DNA from 2 places in the Streptomyces sp. NPDC027663 genome. Region 1 is predicted to be linked to the other one. Evidence: riboswitches for the same ligand, from Rfam matches in the RefSeq annotation. Region 1 holds a riboswitch; the other holds the start of a gene.
What was found. Region 1 has a riboswitch for cobalamin ahead of ACZ4SF_RS28410 ((2Fe-2S) ferredoxin domain-containing protein). Riboswitches for the same ligand answer to the same signal wherever they lie in the genome.
Positions count from the first base shown of each region.

Region 1 (7,411 bases):
CACCCCCCCTCGCCTCCACCCCCCCCCTCCCCCCCCCCACCCCCCCCCCCACCTCCCCCCCCCCCCCCCCCTCCCCCCCCCCCCGCCGCCGTCTGCAGGCGCTCCGGCAGCAGCGCCATCGCGCCGCCGCCGGTTGCGCCGATCAACCGCAGCCCCGGGTACTTGTCCAGCCACCCCGCGAACGCGATCATGGCCATGCCCATCGTGACGTCACCGAACCGGCCGATCTGCTCGACGAAGCCGATCTCGTCGACCCGTTCCGTGCCGACCGGTTCGGCCGGCGCGTGCACCAGGACCGGCACCCCCGCCTCCGCGGCCAGCGCGAAGAAGGAGTCGGCCCGCTGCGAGCCGAGCAGCTCCCCGTGAACGCTGGACGTCGTGATCAGGCCGACGAAGGCGGGGTCCGCGAGGGTCTCCCGCACTCCTTCGAGGTGATCGTCGTCCCCGAACGGGTTGGCGTACACGTAGCCGCGCAACTGGTCCGGGAACCTGCGGATCAGGCCTGCCATCCAGGCGTGGAAGCCGCGCAGCCGGTCGCGTGGTTGCGCGTAGTTGTCGACGCCCGGAACCCGCGCCATCGCGCCGGCCCCGACGGGGCTGCCGATGATGGTGAGGTCGATTCCGGCCTCGGCGCGAGCGGCGAGCATGCCGTCGACGTCGGTGAGGCTCGGGGGCATGGGGAAGCGCTTGGCCGCCTCCGGTGGGGACAGGTGCCCGTGAATGTCGATGATCACGTGTCGGTTTCCGGTTTCGGTGCGAGTGCGCGGACGACCGCGGCACAGTCCTGGTCGCCCAGTCCTCGCTCGGTGGCGCGGACGTGGGTCTCCGCCGCGGCGGACGCCAGCGGCAGACTCAGGCCGACTGCTGCTGCCTGCTTGGTAGCGAGCATGAGGTCTTTCGCCATCAGCCGCAGCCGGAAGTCCGGCTCCTCGAAGCGGCCGGCGGCTATGCGCCTCGACTTGAACGCCATGACCGGCGAGGCGAAACCGCTGCCCGCGATCGTCTTCAGGACCAGCTGACGGTCGAGGCCGCAGGCCGCCGCCAGCTCACTGGCCTCGGCCAGCGCCTGCACCTCGATGCCCATCAGCAGGTTGAGGAGCAGCTTCATCCGCATGCCGGAACCGAGTGCGCCCAGATGGACGACCTCCTTGGCCAGCAACTGCAGCACAGGGCGGACGGCGTGGAACGCCTTCTCCTCGCCGCCGGCGAACAACCGCAGTTCACCGTCGCGGGCGTGGTCCCGGTTGCCGAGCATGCCGACGTCCAGGACCGAGGGGACGTCCCCCGCGATCTGGACGACCTCGTCGGGGGAGACGGTGCTGGCGCAGATGAGGACGCCCGGGTAGGGGCCCTTGGCCAGCACGCCGTCCGGGCCGCGGAGCACGTCGCCGAGGGCTTCGCCGTCGGCGACGACACAGATGGCGGCGCTCGTACCCGCGACGGCGTCGGCGGGATGTGCGGCGGCGTGGGCGCCCGCCTCGGCAAGCGGCGCGATCCGCTCCGCGGTACGGTTCCAGACCCGGACCTTGATTCCCTGGTCGAGGAGGCGACCGGCCAGGCCGGCACCCATTGCGCCGAGCCCGAGCACGGCGACCGGGCCGTTGGTGGTGTGTGGCGTCATGACGCCACCCCCTTGGTCTCCTTGATCACCCGGAACCGCAGCGACTGCCGCTGGTCGACCCACTCGCGCAGCGGCGCCACCAGCTCGCGGTGCTCCTCGCTCTGCTGCCAGGCGAAGAACTGCTCGGCGGACTCCCACTCGCTGGTGATGACCCACTGACGGGAGTCGTCGGCGGGTTCACCGAGCCGCTCGACGATGTGACCGGGGCTGCTCGCCACGGACTTCCTGAGGTGCTCGTACAGGTCCAGGAACCCCTGCTCGCCGCCCTCGATCACACGGACCGCGAAAACGACGCTCAGCTTGTCGGCCGGTCGGCCTTCATGGTTCATGCCCATGTCTCCTCCTGATGATGAGATCCGGCAGGACACGCATCCCACGGACTCATGTCCCCCGTACGGCTGCAACTCCGAATGGGGGACAAGCCAGTCGGCACAAGGGGTTCACGTTCCGTCATTAGACAATTCGGGTGAGTGGCGGGCGGTTTTGCCGGGGGAAACGGGCGAAGTCACCGGCCGCGAGGTTTACCGGCCCGGCGGGCGGCGGTCGGGCCGAGCGGTCCGGCACCGGGCGCGAGGACCAGGACGCCGGAGCCGGGCCTGGCTTCAGGTGGGGAGCCACCGGACCGCGGCGCGCGGGAACTCGAAGCACGGATCGACGGCGCGGTCGGCCGTAGTGCGTGACGGGTCGGGGTTTCCCGGCGTCAGCCGTGACGGCGCGGTCGGCCGTGGTGCGGGGTTCGGGCTTTCCCGGCGTCAGCCGTGGCGGCGCGGTCGGCCGTAGTGCTGCCATGGGAGGTGTGGTGGGGGGAGGGCCGGCCTGCCGGACCCGGTGGTGACGGACCGTGGCATGGTTTCTCGTCGCCGGTGATGGAATGATGATCGGCGACATAAGGCGACGGCGGTCCGAGGAAGCCGGTGTGAATCCGGCGCGGTCCCGCCACTGTGACCGGTGAGCGAGTTCCGGCATGCCACCGCCCCGGGGCCCGGGGCGGGAAGGCGGGGCGAAGCGATGACCCGGGAGCCAGGAGACTCACGCGGTCGCCTCCTCACGGAACACCGGGGCGGATCTCCCCGGGAGGGGAGTGGCGCGGCGTGCCCGAGAAGTCGGTGGACGAGGCAGCGAACGGGGCTGTGGTACGGAGTGGTTCGGCGCCGTGCCGGGTCGTCGTGTGCCGGGACTGCTGCTGCGGCAGTCCCAAGGTGACCGGTGTCGATCACGCGGCGCAGACCGCGCGCCTGCGGGCGGAGGTGCCGGTGCGCGTCTCCGAGTGTCTCGACGTGTGCGATCAGGCAAACGTCATCGTCGTACAGCCGTCCGCCGCGGGCCGGGCCGCCGGTGCGCGGCCGGTCTGGCTGGGGCTCGTCAACGATGCCGACGCGACCGAGGACATCGTCACCTGGGTGCATGCCGGCGGCCCGGGCGTGGCTCCCCTGCCGGACATCCTCGACCTGTACGCCTTCACGCCACCGCGGCGTCGTGTCGGTTCCTGACGGGCCGTGGACGTGCGCGGGCGGTAAGGCCCTGTACATGTGGGGGGCTTGGGCCGTGTATGTGTGGTGGCTTGGGCTGCGGACGTGTGGGGGCCGTGTGGTGGCTTGGGCCGTGGACGTGTGGGTTCCTACGCCGTGGCCGTAAGGGTTCCTACGACCGTGGTGGGGGTGAGGCCGCACGGTGAGCCGGCAGGTCCGGCCCGGCGACCTCGCTCGTGCGGCAGTGAACTCGGCATGCACCCGGCAAAGTTCCGCCACCGGTGACCCACGCGCCCCGGGCCCCTCTGCCCCGCGGGAGAGGAAGATCACGCCTGATGGGTGCGGTCTTGGCCGTGCGCGTGTCACGCGGTACGGTCTGTGCGATATCGACGACGGCGAGACGGAAGCCGGTGGGAATCCGGCACGGTCGCGCCACTGTATGCGGGCTCCGGAAGGTGCTCGTGAGTCAGACCCGTGGCCGTCGTCCTGTGCACCACCGAGATGGGACGCGAACTCCCAGAGGAGGTTCTGCCATGGCGCAGACCGTCGCCCAGCCGACAGCCACCAACCCCGCCGTTCCCGCGACGCTGCCGCTGAAGGCGATAGCTCCCTGGGCGGTCTTCTTCGGCATCCTGATGCTGGTCCTGCTGTACTTCGTCGGCGCCGAGCAGGGCGCCACCTCGGTGTTCAGCGGCACGGACGTGCACGAATGGGTGCACGACGGCCGGCACCTGCTCGGCTTCCCCTGCCACTGACGCGAGGGACTCCGTACGCTCATGAACTCCGCAACGGTAAGAAACCTTCTCGTGCGGGGCATGCTCGCCGGCCTCGCCGCCGGTGTGCTCGCCCTGATCGTGGCCTACTTCCTCGGTGAGCCGAGCGTCGACAAGGCGATCAGCTTCGAGGACGCCCACTCACACGAGCACGAGATGGAAGTCGTCTCCCGCTCCGTGCAGTCCACGGCCGGCCTCGCCACCGGTGTCCTCGTCTACGGGGTCGCCTTCGGCGGTATCGCCGCGCTCGCGTTCTGCTTCGCCCTGGGCCGTGTCGGCCGTTTCGGCCCGCGGGCCACAGCACTGCTGCTGTCGGGCAGCGCGCTGCTGGCCGTCTATGTGGTGCCGTTCATGAAGTACCCGGCCAACCCGCCGTCGGTGGGCGACCCGGACACCATCGGCAAGCGGACCACCCTGTACTTCCTGATGATGGTGCTCAGTGTGCTGCTGGCGGTCGCCGCGACCATCCTGGGCAAGCGCCTGGCGCCTGCTCTGGGCACGTGGTGGGCGACCGTGGTGGCGGTGGCGGCGTTCGTCGTCGTGGTCGGGCTGGCGTACGAGTTCCTGCCGGTCATCAACGAGGTGCCGAAGGACTTCCCGGCCGCCCTGCTGTGGCGGTTCCGCCTGTCCGCGCTGGCCATCCAGGCCGTGCTGTGGACCGGATTCGGGCTCGCCTTCGGTGAGTTGGCCGAGCGTCTGCTGAACCCCAAGCCGGCGACGGCCGCGTCCGGGCAGACGGTTCCGGCCGCGCGCTGATTCCTTCCGGACAACAGAGGGCCCCTCGGAACCATCCGGGGGCCCTCTGGCGTTCCCCGGACACCGATGCGCACGGGATCACCGCCATGGCACAGGACCCGGCTGATCCGACGCGATCCACCCCGGCGAGGAGCGGAGGAACCGAGTGGCCAGACACCCCCAGCCGCGCCGCATCACCCTCGGTGGGCGCGAGGCGGTCGCCCTCACCGTCCAGGAGTACGAGCAACTCGTCGCCAGCCGACGGCAGATAGGCGGCCAGAGCGCCCGGGTGCGCGTGCTCGCCCAGCAGGCGAAGCGGACCGAACGGCTCCTGGAGGAGTTGCAGACCCTGGTCGAGGCCCCGGCGGACTGCGGTGAACGGAACACCACGGTGCCGTCCCCATGCCCGGCGTCCTGCCCCGCGCACCGAGCGGCAGAGGCCGACGCAGGCACCGACTGCCTGCGCTGCGCCGTCGCGGCCCTGCTGCACCGGCACCGGCACGGGGCCGCCTGACGGCGGGGACCGCACTCAGGGGCTGGTGCCCGGCCCGGCCAAGGGCTGTCCGAGGCGCAGATTCCACCGCCCGGCCCGTCCGCTGAGTTCCGTTGCCGTCAGCGGGGGTACGTCGAGCCGCCAGAAGGCGGCAGCGGGCAGGTCCAGCACCTGGACGACCGCGGCCCGTACGACCTCCGGCTCGACCACGGCGAGCGTACGGCCGTCCCGGTCCCGCATGCCGTCCAGCCAGCGCCCGACCCGCTCGCACACGTGCTGGACCGACTCCCCGCCGTGTGCCGCCCAGCCGGGATCGGTGAGCCACCGGCCCACCGCCTCCGGTTCCGCGGCTCCCACGTCCTCCAAGGTGCGGCCCCGCCACCGGCCCACATCCAGAGCTCTCAAGTCGGCCGTCTCCACGGCGTCGAGGCCGAGCGCCGCCGCCGTCTCCCGGCAGCGCGCGCTCGGGGAAGCGGCCGCCCGGGCAGCGGTCGGCAGCGAACCGGCCGCCGAGCGGGCGCGGGCCGCGCCGATGGCGTCGATCGAGTCACCGCCGTAGAAGCGGGCCTGCCGCAGTGACGGGCTCGTCGCGGGCGAGACGAAGACGACTCGGCTGGTCACGTGGCTCCTCGGAGAAGTTTCCGGTGGTCGCCGGGCCATGAGTACGTCCCCTCGTCCCGTCGGCCTCGGCGGCGAACATAGCATCCGCAGACCTCGCGGTTCCCGCAGATTCGCAGGTCAGCGAAGGCGGGAGCGCAGCTGGGGGCCGGCCCGCGGTGCCCGGGGAAGGTGCCGGGGGCCAGGCGGTGGGTGATTCTGGAGGGGTGTGGGGTGTCCTAGTGAGCCGGCTGCCGGCGGCCTACGCCGCCTCCGCTCGTCGCGCCCTGCGCGTGATGCTCGCTGCCGCAACCGGCTTCTACCTCTTCCGCTACGGCTTCGGCCTCCCCGTGGCGGCGACCTACGCGCTGTTCACCGCGATCGCACTGGGCGGCCTGTCCAGGATCCCCGGCACCGGCCCGCAGCGCTCCGCGCTGATCCTGCGCCTGCTGCCGGTGTGCTGGCTGCTCGTGACCGTCGGCACCTACCTGTCCGTACGGACCTGGAGCGCGGTGACCGGCATGCTGGTGATCGGCTTCGCGCTGGCCTTCTCCGCCGTGGGCGGACCGCGCCCGGCAGGGGCGGCGCCGGGGCTGCAACTGCTCTACATCCTGCCGTCGTTCCCGCCGTACGATCCCGGCTCGCTCGCCGAGCGGCTGATCGGCACGACCACCGGGGCGGTCCTGCTGATCGCCGCGGAGGCGCTCCTCTTCCCCGAGCCCCGCCCGCCGACGTACCGGGAACGGGCGGCCCGCGGCGCGCTGACCGCGCAACGGTGCGCGCGGCTGCTGGCCGCACCCCCCTACGCCCTGACCGCCGCGGACATCCAGGCGGAGCACCGGGCGAGCCAGGCGCTGCGTGACCGCAACCAGCCGGAGGCCGAGCGGCCGGCGGGGCCCGGGGTGCGCGATCGGGCACTCACCCACACCGGCCTCACCACCCGAACCCTGCTCAGCCGGCTGGTGCAGCTGCCCGCCACGCCGGGGGAGGAGCCGGACCGCGAGGTGACCGCCGTACTGGACGCCGTGGCGCGACTGGCGGCGGCGACCGCGGCCTGCCTGCGGGCCGGGCCACCCCCCACGGCGGAGTACGCGGACCTGGTCGCGGCCCGCGCACACCTGTCCGACCGCTCCGAGGGCGCTCCTCCCGCCGGGACGGACGCCGGCCACCCGGCAGCCGAGGCGAGCGCCGGTCACGCGTCCGCCGGGGCCGGCGTCGGCCGCGGTCCGGAGGGGGCGGTCGTCGGCCACCCGCCCGACGGGTCCGGTCCCGTCGCCGGTCTGGCGCCCGCCGTGCTGCGCCGTCACGCCGCCGTGCTGGAGATCGCCGACGCGGCGCTGGCCATGGCCACGGCGGCCGATCTGGCGGTACGGGGCCGGCACACCTCGATGGAGACGGCGCCCGGCCGCTTCTGGTACGCGACGGTCCCGGCTCCGGTCCTGTGGTGGCACCGGCTGCGCGGCCATGCCGGGCGGCGGTCGGTGTTCTTCCAGAACGCGGTGCGTATCGCGCTGGCCCTGACGGCGGTCCGGCTGGTGGCCGGGGTGGACACCCTGCCCCACGGGTTCTGGGCCATGCTGGCGACGCTCACCCTCGTCCGTACCACCGTGGACCAGACGTGGAGCACCATCCGCGTGGCACTCGCGGGCACACTGGCCGGGGCCCTGGTGACCGCCGGCATACTGATCGGCGTCGGTCCGCACACCGTCGTCTACGCCGTCAT
Region 1 covers NZ_JBVHSK010000013.1:40-7,450, forward strand. Annotated here, with positions in the region: partial or broken gene ACZ4SF_RS28395 (amidohydrolase family protein) at 1-734, opposite strand, end outside; gene ACZ4SF_RS28400 (NAD(P)-dependent oxidoreductase) at 731-1,621, opposite strand; gene ACZ4SF_RS28405 (antibiotic biosynthesis monooxygenase family protein) at 1,618-1,956, opposite strand; cobalamin riboswitch at 2,459-2,672, shown strand; gene ACZ4SF_RS28410 ((2Fe-2S) ferredoxin domain-containing protein) at 2,728-3,111, shown strand; gene ACZ4SF_RS28415 (CbtB domain-containing protein) at 3,624-3,845, shown strand; gene ACZ4SF_RS28420 (CbtA family protein) at 3,867-4,619, shown strand; gene ACZ4SF_RS28425 (hypothetical protein) at 4,765-5,112, shown strand; gene ACZ4SF_RS28430 (histidine phosphatase family protein) at 5,128-5,712, opposite strand; gene ACZ4SF_RS28435 (FUSC family protein) at 5,985-7,411, shown strand, end outside.

Region 2 (7,411 bases), on a different contig from region 1:
TCGGGCCCGACCTGGATCACCCGCTCCGACACGACCTCGGTGTTCCGGCCGAGGTTGCCGTGGGTCAGCGCGGCGCCCTTCGGTTTGCCGGTCGTACCGGAGGTGTAGAGGATCACGGCGAGATCGCCGTCACCGCGCGGCGCCGTCGCACCGGCCGGCGCCTGCTCGTCCACCTGTGTCAGCACCGGGTCGACCGGAGTCACCAGTGCTCCCGTCACACCGGCGCCCTTCGCCGCCTCCTCCGCGCCGGCCTCGTGCACGAACAGGCGGCTCGCACCCGAGTCGACCAGACAGTGCTCGATCTCGCGGGCCTTGAGCAGCGGGTTCATCGGGACGACGACTCCGCCGGCGCGCAGGATGCCGTAGTAGAGCGCGACGAACGCCGGAACGTTCGGCAGCATGACGCCCACCCGGTCACCGGCCGCCAGCCCCTCCGCCCGGAGCATTCCGGCGACGCGGGAGGCTGCCGCGTCCAGCTCCGCGTACGTCATCACTCCGGCGCCGAACCGGAGGGCGGGACGACGGGGGTGAAGCAGTGCCGTCTCCGACAGGTTCTTCGCGATGTTCGGCATGTGTCCTCCAGGTGACAACCCCGTCAATTGCCCAGTGCCCGGTACAGAGTGGCGGTCGTAGAAGCCGCGACCAATGGACCGGCGGACAAGATGACACCGGATGTGTTGGTCCCGCCGACAAACTCCGTCGCCGATGCCCCGTTCATCACAGCCCTGACTTGTGGTCGGCGACAACCGCGCTCACCTAGGCTGGCCTCGTGCCACGTCGACCGCCCGTCCCTGAAATCGCCGCCGTTGCACAGTCCCTGCGCCCGCATCTGTCCGAGCTGGTCGAGCGGGCCGCCCGCCGCATCCGCGAGGAGATCGACATCTACGGCCCCTCGGGCACCGTGCCGGAGGAGGAGCTGCGGGCGTCGCTGCGGCGCAACATCGACAGCATGCTCGCCCAGTTCGCCCGGGGCAGCGCACCCGACCTCACCGAGCCCAGCAGGACCGGACGGCTGCGCGCGATCCAGGGCGGTCCGCTGCCCGACGTCCTGCGCGCCTACCGGCTCGGGTTCGCCGAAGTGTGGGCGGTCCTGGCCGACGAGGCCGGCCGGCTCGCCGTCGATCCGTCCGTACTGGTGCCGGCTGCGGCCGACGCCTGGCAGCTCGCCGACGAGTACAGCGACGCGCTGACCTCCGCCTACCGCAGGGCGGCCGCCGAACTCGTCCGTAGCCAGGAGCGTGAGCGCTCCGCCCTGACGGAGGCGCTGCTCACCGGCCGGATCACCGACCGCGGCACGCAGTGGGAGGTGGCCCAGAGTCTGGGCCTGCCGAGGAAGGGCCCGTTCGTCGCGGTCGCCGCGGAGGCCACCGCCCTCGGCCAGGAACCCCTCGGTGACGTCGAGGCCCAGCTGACCGCGCACGGCATCCCATCGGCCTGGGCGCTGCGGCCCGATCTGCGCATCGGGATCGTCTGCCTGCTCCGTCCGGACGCCGTCGACCTGACGATGGCGGTACTACGACGCCTGGCCACCGCCCGGGTGGGGGTGAGCCCGGCCTTCGCGTCCCTCGACGGCACCGGCCAGGCGCTGCGCCACGCCCGGCTGGCCCTGAACAGCCCGCCCTCGGGAACGGCCCCCCACGTCGTCCGCTTCCAGGACGACCCGCTCACCCTCGTCATGGCCGCCGCGCCGGAAGCCGCCGCCGACATCGCCCGCAGTGTCATGGGCCCGGTCCTGGCGCTCGGCCCGGACACCCGGGCCGTACTGCTCGACACCTTCCAGAGCTGGGTCGAGGCTGCCGGCAACGCCACCGCGACGGCCCAGGCCCTGCACTGCCACCCCAACACCGTCCGCTACCGTCTCCGCCGCCTGGAGGACCTGACCGGCCATTCGCTCCAGGCCCCCGGCGACACCGCCGAACTGGTGGCCGCTCTCCGCGCGGTCAGGTTGCTTCCCCACCCCGGGGAGGACACACACGCCGGTTGACCAGCTCGGGTTCAGGTTCCACCCGGCCCCTTCGAGACGGATGCGCACGCCGGTTCTCCAGCTCGGGCTCAGGTTCCACCCGGCCCCGCCGGGGGACGGACGGGCACCCCGGTTGACCAGCTCGGCTCCTCGTGCGGGCGCCAACACCTCGGCCCCTGGCGAGTGATGCAGCTCGGGGCCCCCTCTACGCCACTCCCCCACGGCTCCGACGAACGCTCGAGGCAGGGGAATCCGGCAGCCGCTCACAGGCGTAGGGGAGGGAAGCGTGCGGCGCTTCCCGCCGCCGGCCTGTTCGACACCTGCCGGCCGCATGTCTCAACTCACCTACCGTATGGCGGACATCACCCACCGCAACTCGGGCGGGACCCGTAGGCTGGCCGGTGCAGCTGGTTCGCCCCGTCCGCCAGGCGGGATGCGTCGCAAGAGGGAACCCGGTGGAAATCCGGGACTGCCCCGCAGCGGTGAGCGGGAACGACCGCCGTCATACGCACTGGGCCCACGGAGGGCCTGGGAAGCGACGGCCAGTAGGAGTCTCGTACGACAGAGACGCGCCCGCGAGTCCGAAGACCTGCCAACTGCCCGCGTGCGAGCCACTCGTGCGCGGACATCCCGGTGACCTCGAGGGCGGTTGGGGGCACCTCCGGACCATGTCCGGGGGGAGTACAGACCAGGCGGACGACCGTGCCTCGGCGCGCGGGGTCGTGTCCGCCCGGTTCGTCACCCCTTCGCGCTCTCGCCCCGTCCCCGGGATCTCAGGGATTCATCTCGCGAAGGAGATCTCCGTGACCAGCAAGTCCGCAGCTGCGGCAGCACGGGCGACCGTGTACGGCTACCCCCGCCAGGGCCGGCACCGGGAACTGAAGAAGGCCGTCGAGGGTTACTGGGCGGGCCGCGTCAGCGCGGACGCCCTGCGCGCCACCGCGGCCGAACTGCGCCGCGCCACCTGGCGGCAGCTCGCCGAGGCAGGCATCCACGAGGTGCCCACCGGTGACTTCTCGTACTACGACCACGTCCTCGACACCACCGTCATGGTCGGCGCGCTCCCCGCACGCCACCGGGCCGCCGTCGAGACGGACGCGCTGGACGGGTACTTCGCCATGGCCCGCGGCACCGACGACGTGGCGCCGCTGGAGATGACGAAGTGGTTCGACACCAACTACCACTACCTCGTGCCGGAACTGAGCCCGGACACGGTGTTCTCGGCCGACTCGCACAAGCAGGTCTCGGAGCTGAAGGAGGCCCTCGCCCTGGGCCTGACCGCACGCCCGGTCCTCGTCGGCCCCGTCACCTACCTGCTGCTCGCCAAGGCCGCCCCCGGCGCGGACGCCGGCTTCATCCCGCTCACCCTGCTCGACCGGCTGCTGCCGGTCTACGCCGAGATCCTCGCCGACCTGCGCGCGGCCGGCGCCGAGTGGGTGCAGCTCGACGAGCCCGCCCTGGTCCAGGACCGCACCCCGGCCGAACTGAACGCCGCCGCCCGCGCCTACCGCGAGCTCGGCGCCCTCACCGACCGGCCCAAGCTGCTGGTCGCCTCCTACTTCGACCGGCTCGGCGACGCCCTGCCCGTGCTGGCCAAGGCACCGGTCGAGGGGCTCGCCCTGGACTTCACCGGGGCGGCGGCAGCCCAGCTCGACGACCTCGCCGCCGTGGGCGGCCTGCCCGGCAAGCGCCTGGTCGCCGGTGTCGTCAACGGCCGCAACATCTGGGTCGACGACCTGGAGGAGTCGCTCGCCACACTCGGCACCCTGCTGGGACTCGCGGACCGGGTGGACGTGGCCGCCTCCTGCTCGCTGCTGCACGTGCCGCTCGACGCCGCCGCGGAACATGACATCGACCCGCAGATCCTGCGCTGGCTGGCCTTCGCGAAGCAGAAGACCCGGGAGATCGTCACCCTCGCCAAGGGGCTCGCCCGGGGCACCGGCGCGATCACCGCCGAACTCGCCGCGAACCGCGCCGACCTGGCCTCCCGCGCGGGCTCGCCGATCACCCACACCCCGGCCGTCCGCGCCCGCACCGCCGCCGTCACCGCGGCCGACGCCCGCCGCGCCCAGCCGTACGCCGAACGCGCGGCCGCCCAGCGCGCACACCTCGGACTGCCGCTGCTGCCGACCACGACCATCGGCTCCTTCCCGCAGACCGGTGAACTGCGCACGGCCCGGGCCGGACTGCGTGCGGGCCGGATCACCCCGGCCGATTACGAGGAGCGGATCAAGGCCGAGATCCGGGAGGTGGTCGGCTTCCAGGAGAAGGCCGGGCTGGACGTGCTGGTGCACGGCGAGCCCGAACGCAACGACATGGTCCAGTACTTCGCCGAACAGCTCACCGGCTACCTGGCCACCCAGCACGGCTGGGTCCAGTCGTACGGCACCCGTTACGTCCGCCCGCCGATCCTCGCCGGGGACATCTCCCGCCCGGAGCCGATGACGGTGCGCTGGACGACGTACGCCCAGTCCCTCACCGGTCGGCCGGTCAAGGGCATGCTCACCGGGCCGGTCACCATGCTCGCCTGGTCCTTCGTCCGTGACGACCAGCCGCTCGCCGAGACCGCCCGCCAGGTGGCCCTCGCCCTGCGCGACGAGGTCGGCGACCTGGAGGCCGCGGGCACTTCGGTGATCCAGGTCGACGAGCCCGCCCTGCGCGAGACCCTGCCGCTGCGCGCCGCCGACCGCCCCGCCTATCTGGAGTGGGCCACCGAGGCGTTCCGGCTGACCACGAGCGGCGTCCGGCCGGACACCCAGATCCACACCCACATGTGCTACGCCGAGTTCGGCGACATCGTCCAGGCCATCGGCGATCTCGACGCCGATGTCATCAGCCTGGAGGCGGCCCGCTCCCACATGCAGATCGCACGTGAACTCGCCGGCCACGGCTACCCGCGCGAGGCGGGGCCCGGTGTCCACGACATCCACTCGCCGCGTGTGCCCAGCCCGGAGGAGGTGGCCGGCCTGCTGCGCACCGGTCTGCAGGCGATCCCCGCTGAACGTCTGTGGGTCAATCCCGACTGCGGCCTGAAGACCCGCGGCTGGTCCGAGACCCGTGCGTCCCTCGAGAACCTGGTCGCAGCGGCTCGCACGGTCCGTGCGGAGCTGTAGCGCGGGCGCACGCCTGGCACCGGAACACGCCTGACAGAACGCGTCCGGCACAGTCCGACACAGAAGGACGTCTGACACAGGGCTCGCCCGCCCCGGTCGCCGTGACCGGGGCGGGCGTTGTCTCCGCCTCCCCCTCCAGAGGCCGAACGGCCCCCTCCAGGGGCCGACGTCGTGCCGTGACCTACTGGAACTGCTCGGTCCGGCTGGCCACGAGACGGCCGCTCGCGAATCCCTCGACCCGGGCCGACCGTGCCGCGGCGCCACCGGGCACCGTCACCTCGACCTGGCCGTCCGCCACGTCGACCGACGCGCGCGGACGCTGGTCGACATAGACGTCCAGCCGGTCGATGTTGGTCGACTTCACCTTGAGCCTGAGGGATCCGTTCTGGGTGGTGACATCCGTGACGGACACGGTGTGCGGGGCCAGGCCTCCCAGGATCCGACCTGCCCGCTCCAGCAGGTCGGCATTGTCCTTGAGCAGGTCGTCGCGCGTCATCCGGTGCAGTTCGTCGGGCGTGACGCCGAGGTCTTCGACCGGGGTGCCCGAGTTCGCGCCCACCCGCAGAGTGCGGCGGATCGCCACGCGCATACCGGCCTTCTTCGGCAGCCGCGCGTACGGCGAGGACGGGTCGCCGGCCATGAGGCCGGCCAGGAAGTTCTGCGTCCACACATTGGCTCCGCCCGCGCCGGTGCTCTGATCGGTGCCGAGGACCGGACCGATCCGGTGGTCCTGGAACCCGGCGGCGAAGATGTCGGTGGCGGAGTAGCAGCGGGCGTTGGTGACGAGAACGACCGGGCCGAAGTACTGCTGGCCGATGGCGTTGGCGCCGTCCTCGGGGCTGAGCGGGAAGGCACCGGAGAACGCGGCTCCGATCTCGACGGCCTGGTCCATCGACGGCACCCATGCTCCGAGGTCCACCTGTGGGTCGCCCTGGTGCTTGCGGCAGACCCGCAGGTTGAGCGGCGTGTTGATGAACTGCACCGGCTCGGGGGTGATCCGGCCGGGCGTGAAGAGCTGCAGGGCGAACTCGGCGGCGAAGACGAGGCCGCCGCCGTTGTCCCGCACGTCCAGGATCAGGCCCCGGTCCGGCAGGAGGCTGAGGAGCCTCAGCAGTTCCCGGACGTAGCCCTCGAGGTCGTCCACGCTGAAGGTGAAGATCCGCAGGTGGCCGAACGTCCCCGCGGAGGTCTGCACCTCCTTGGCCCGGAAGACCTCCGGCATGTCGGTGGCGATCTCGCCCGCGCGCAGATCGGGCGCGGGTTCGCCGGCCGCGGCGGCGTTCGCCTGGGCCACGACCCGCGGAGCGAACAGCAGCACCTTCGCGCGGCTGATCTCGTCACCTTCGAGGTCCAGCCCCTGCGCCGCCGCGACCGCGCTCACCGCGTCCGCGTCCACGGCAGGCGGCCGGTTGTCCACGATGCGCCAGTTCTCGCGGAACTCCCGCGCGGTGCCGCTCCTGTCGAGGTAGCTGATGGTCACCCATTCCTCGAAGGGCGGCAGGTGGAGGCGCAGGGGGCGTACGGTCAGCGACTCGACGCCCCGGCTGCGGCGCGCCTCGGGGTTGCTGCCGGCGAACCGGGCGGCGACGAGATCGACGGCCTGGGCGATGGGGGTGCCGCTCCAGTGGGTGATCTCGACGCCCGGCTCGAAGCCGGGGGCGGAAAGGCCCTCGGCCACATGGGTGACCATGAAGTGGGTGCCCTGCCCGTCGGTGTAGCGCTCGACGAGGAAGGGCAGGAAGGCGATCTTGCCTGCGAAGGGCTCGGGCAGCAGATAGTTGGTGTGCAGGTCCCTCACGGAGTGGAAGATCTCGGACATCTCGCTGTGGAACATCCACTCCGGCGGCATGTCCTGCGGTGTCTGCCGCTCCATGCGGTGGATGAGCAGTCGCAGGCGCTGGACCGGATTGACCGCGTACATGGCGGCCTTCAGCGGCAGGTGCACGTAGTTCTGCTCCAGCAGAACCAGCGCCTGCGCGGCAATGACCCGTCGTTCCGCCAGGGTCAGCGTGCCCGCTCCCTGCAGGAAGGTGGCCACATCGGTGGAGGCTGCGAGGTGCTCGCGCACCGGCGCGGCCGCGTTGCGGACGAAGTCGGGGACGGTGTTGCCGACCGGCTCGCTCAAGACGGCTCCTGAGGGTGTGACGTACGGACGGGTGCCGGGACTGTCTCACCGTCAGTTATCGGGGCCGGCATCGCTACAGCTGAGTCGCACGCACACCCTTCACTCGAACGAGCGTCCTCAATTCGACAGAGCGGCTACGACAGCGCCCCACGCCTCCTGCCCGCTCCAGAGCGGGCAGGAGACAGCCGGCCGAAGCCGTCAAGCGGACGC
Region 2 covers NZ_JBVHSK010000009.1:305,460-312,870, forward strand. Annotated here, with positions in the region: gene ACZ4SF_RS24550 (long-chain-fatty-acid--CoA ligase) at 1-572, opposite strand, end outside; gene ACZ4SF_RS24555 (PucR family transcriptional regulator) at 770-1,984, shown strand; cobalamin riboswitch at 2,355-2,574, shown strand; gene metE (5-methyltetrahydropteroyltriglutamate--homocysteine S-methyltransferase) at 2,767-5,076, shown strand; gene ACZ4SF_RS24565 (S41 family peptidase) at 5,258-7,201, opposite strand.
Region 2: another riboswitch for cobalamin. It lies ahead of metE (5-methyltetrahydropteroyltriglutamate--homocysteine S-methyltransferase); the one in region 1 lies ahead of ACZ4SF_RS28410 ((2Fe-2S) ferredoxin domain-containing protein).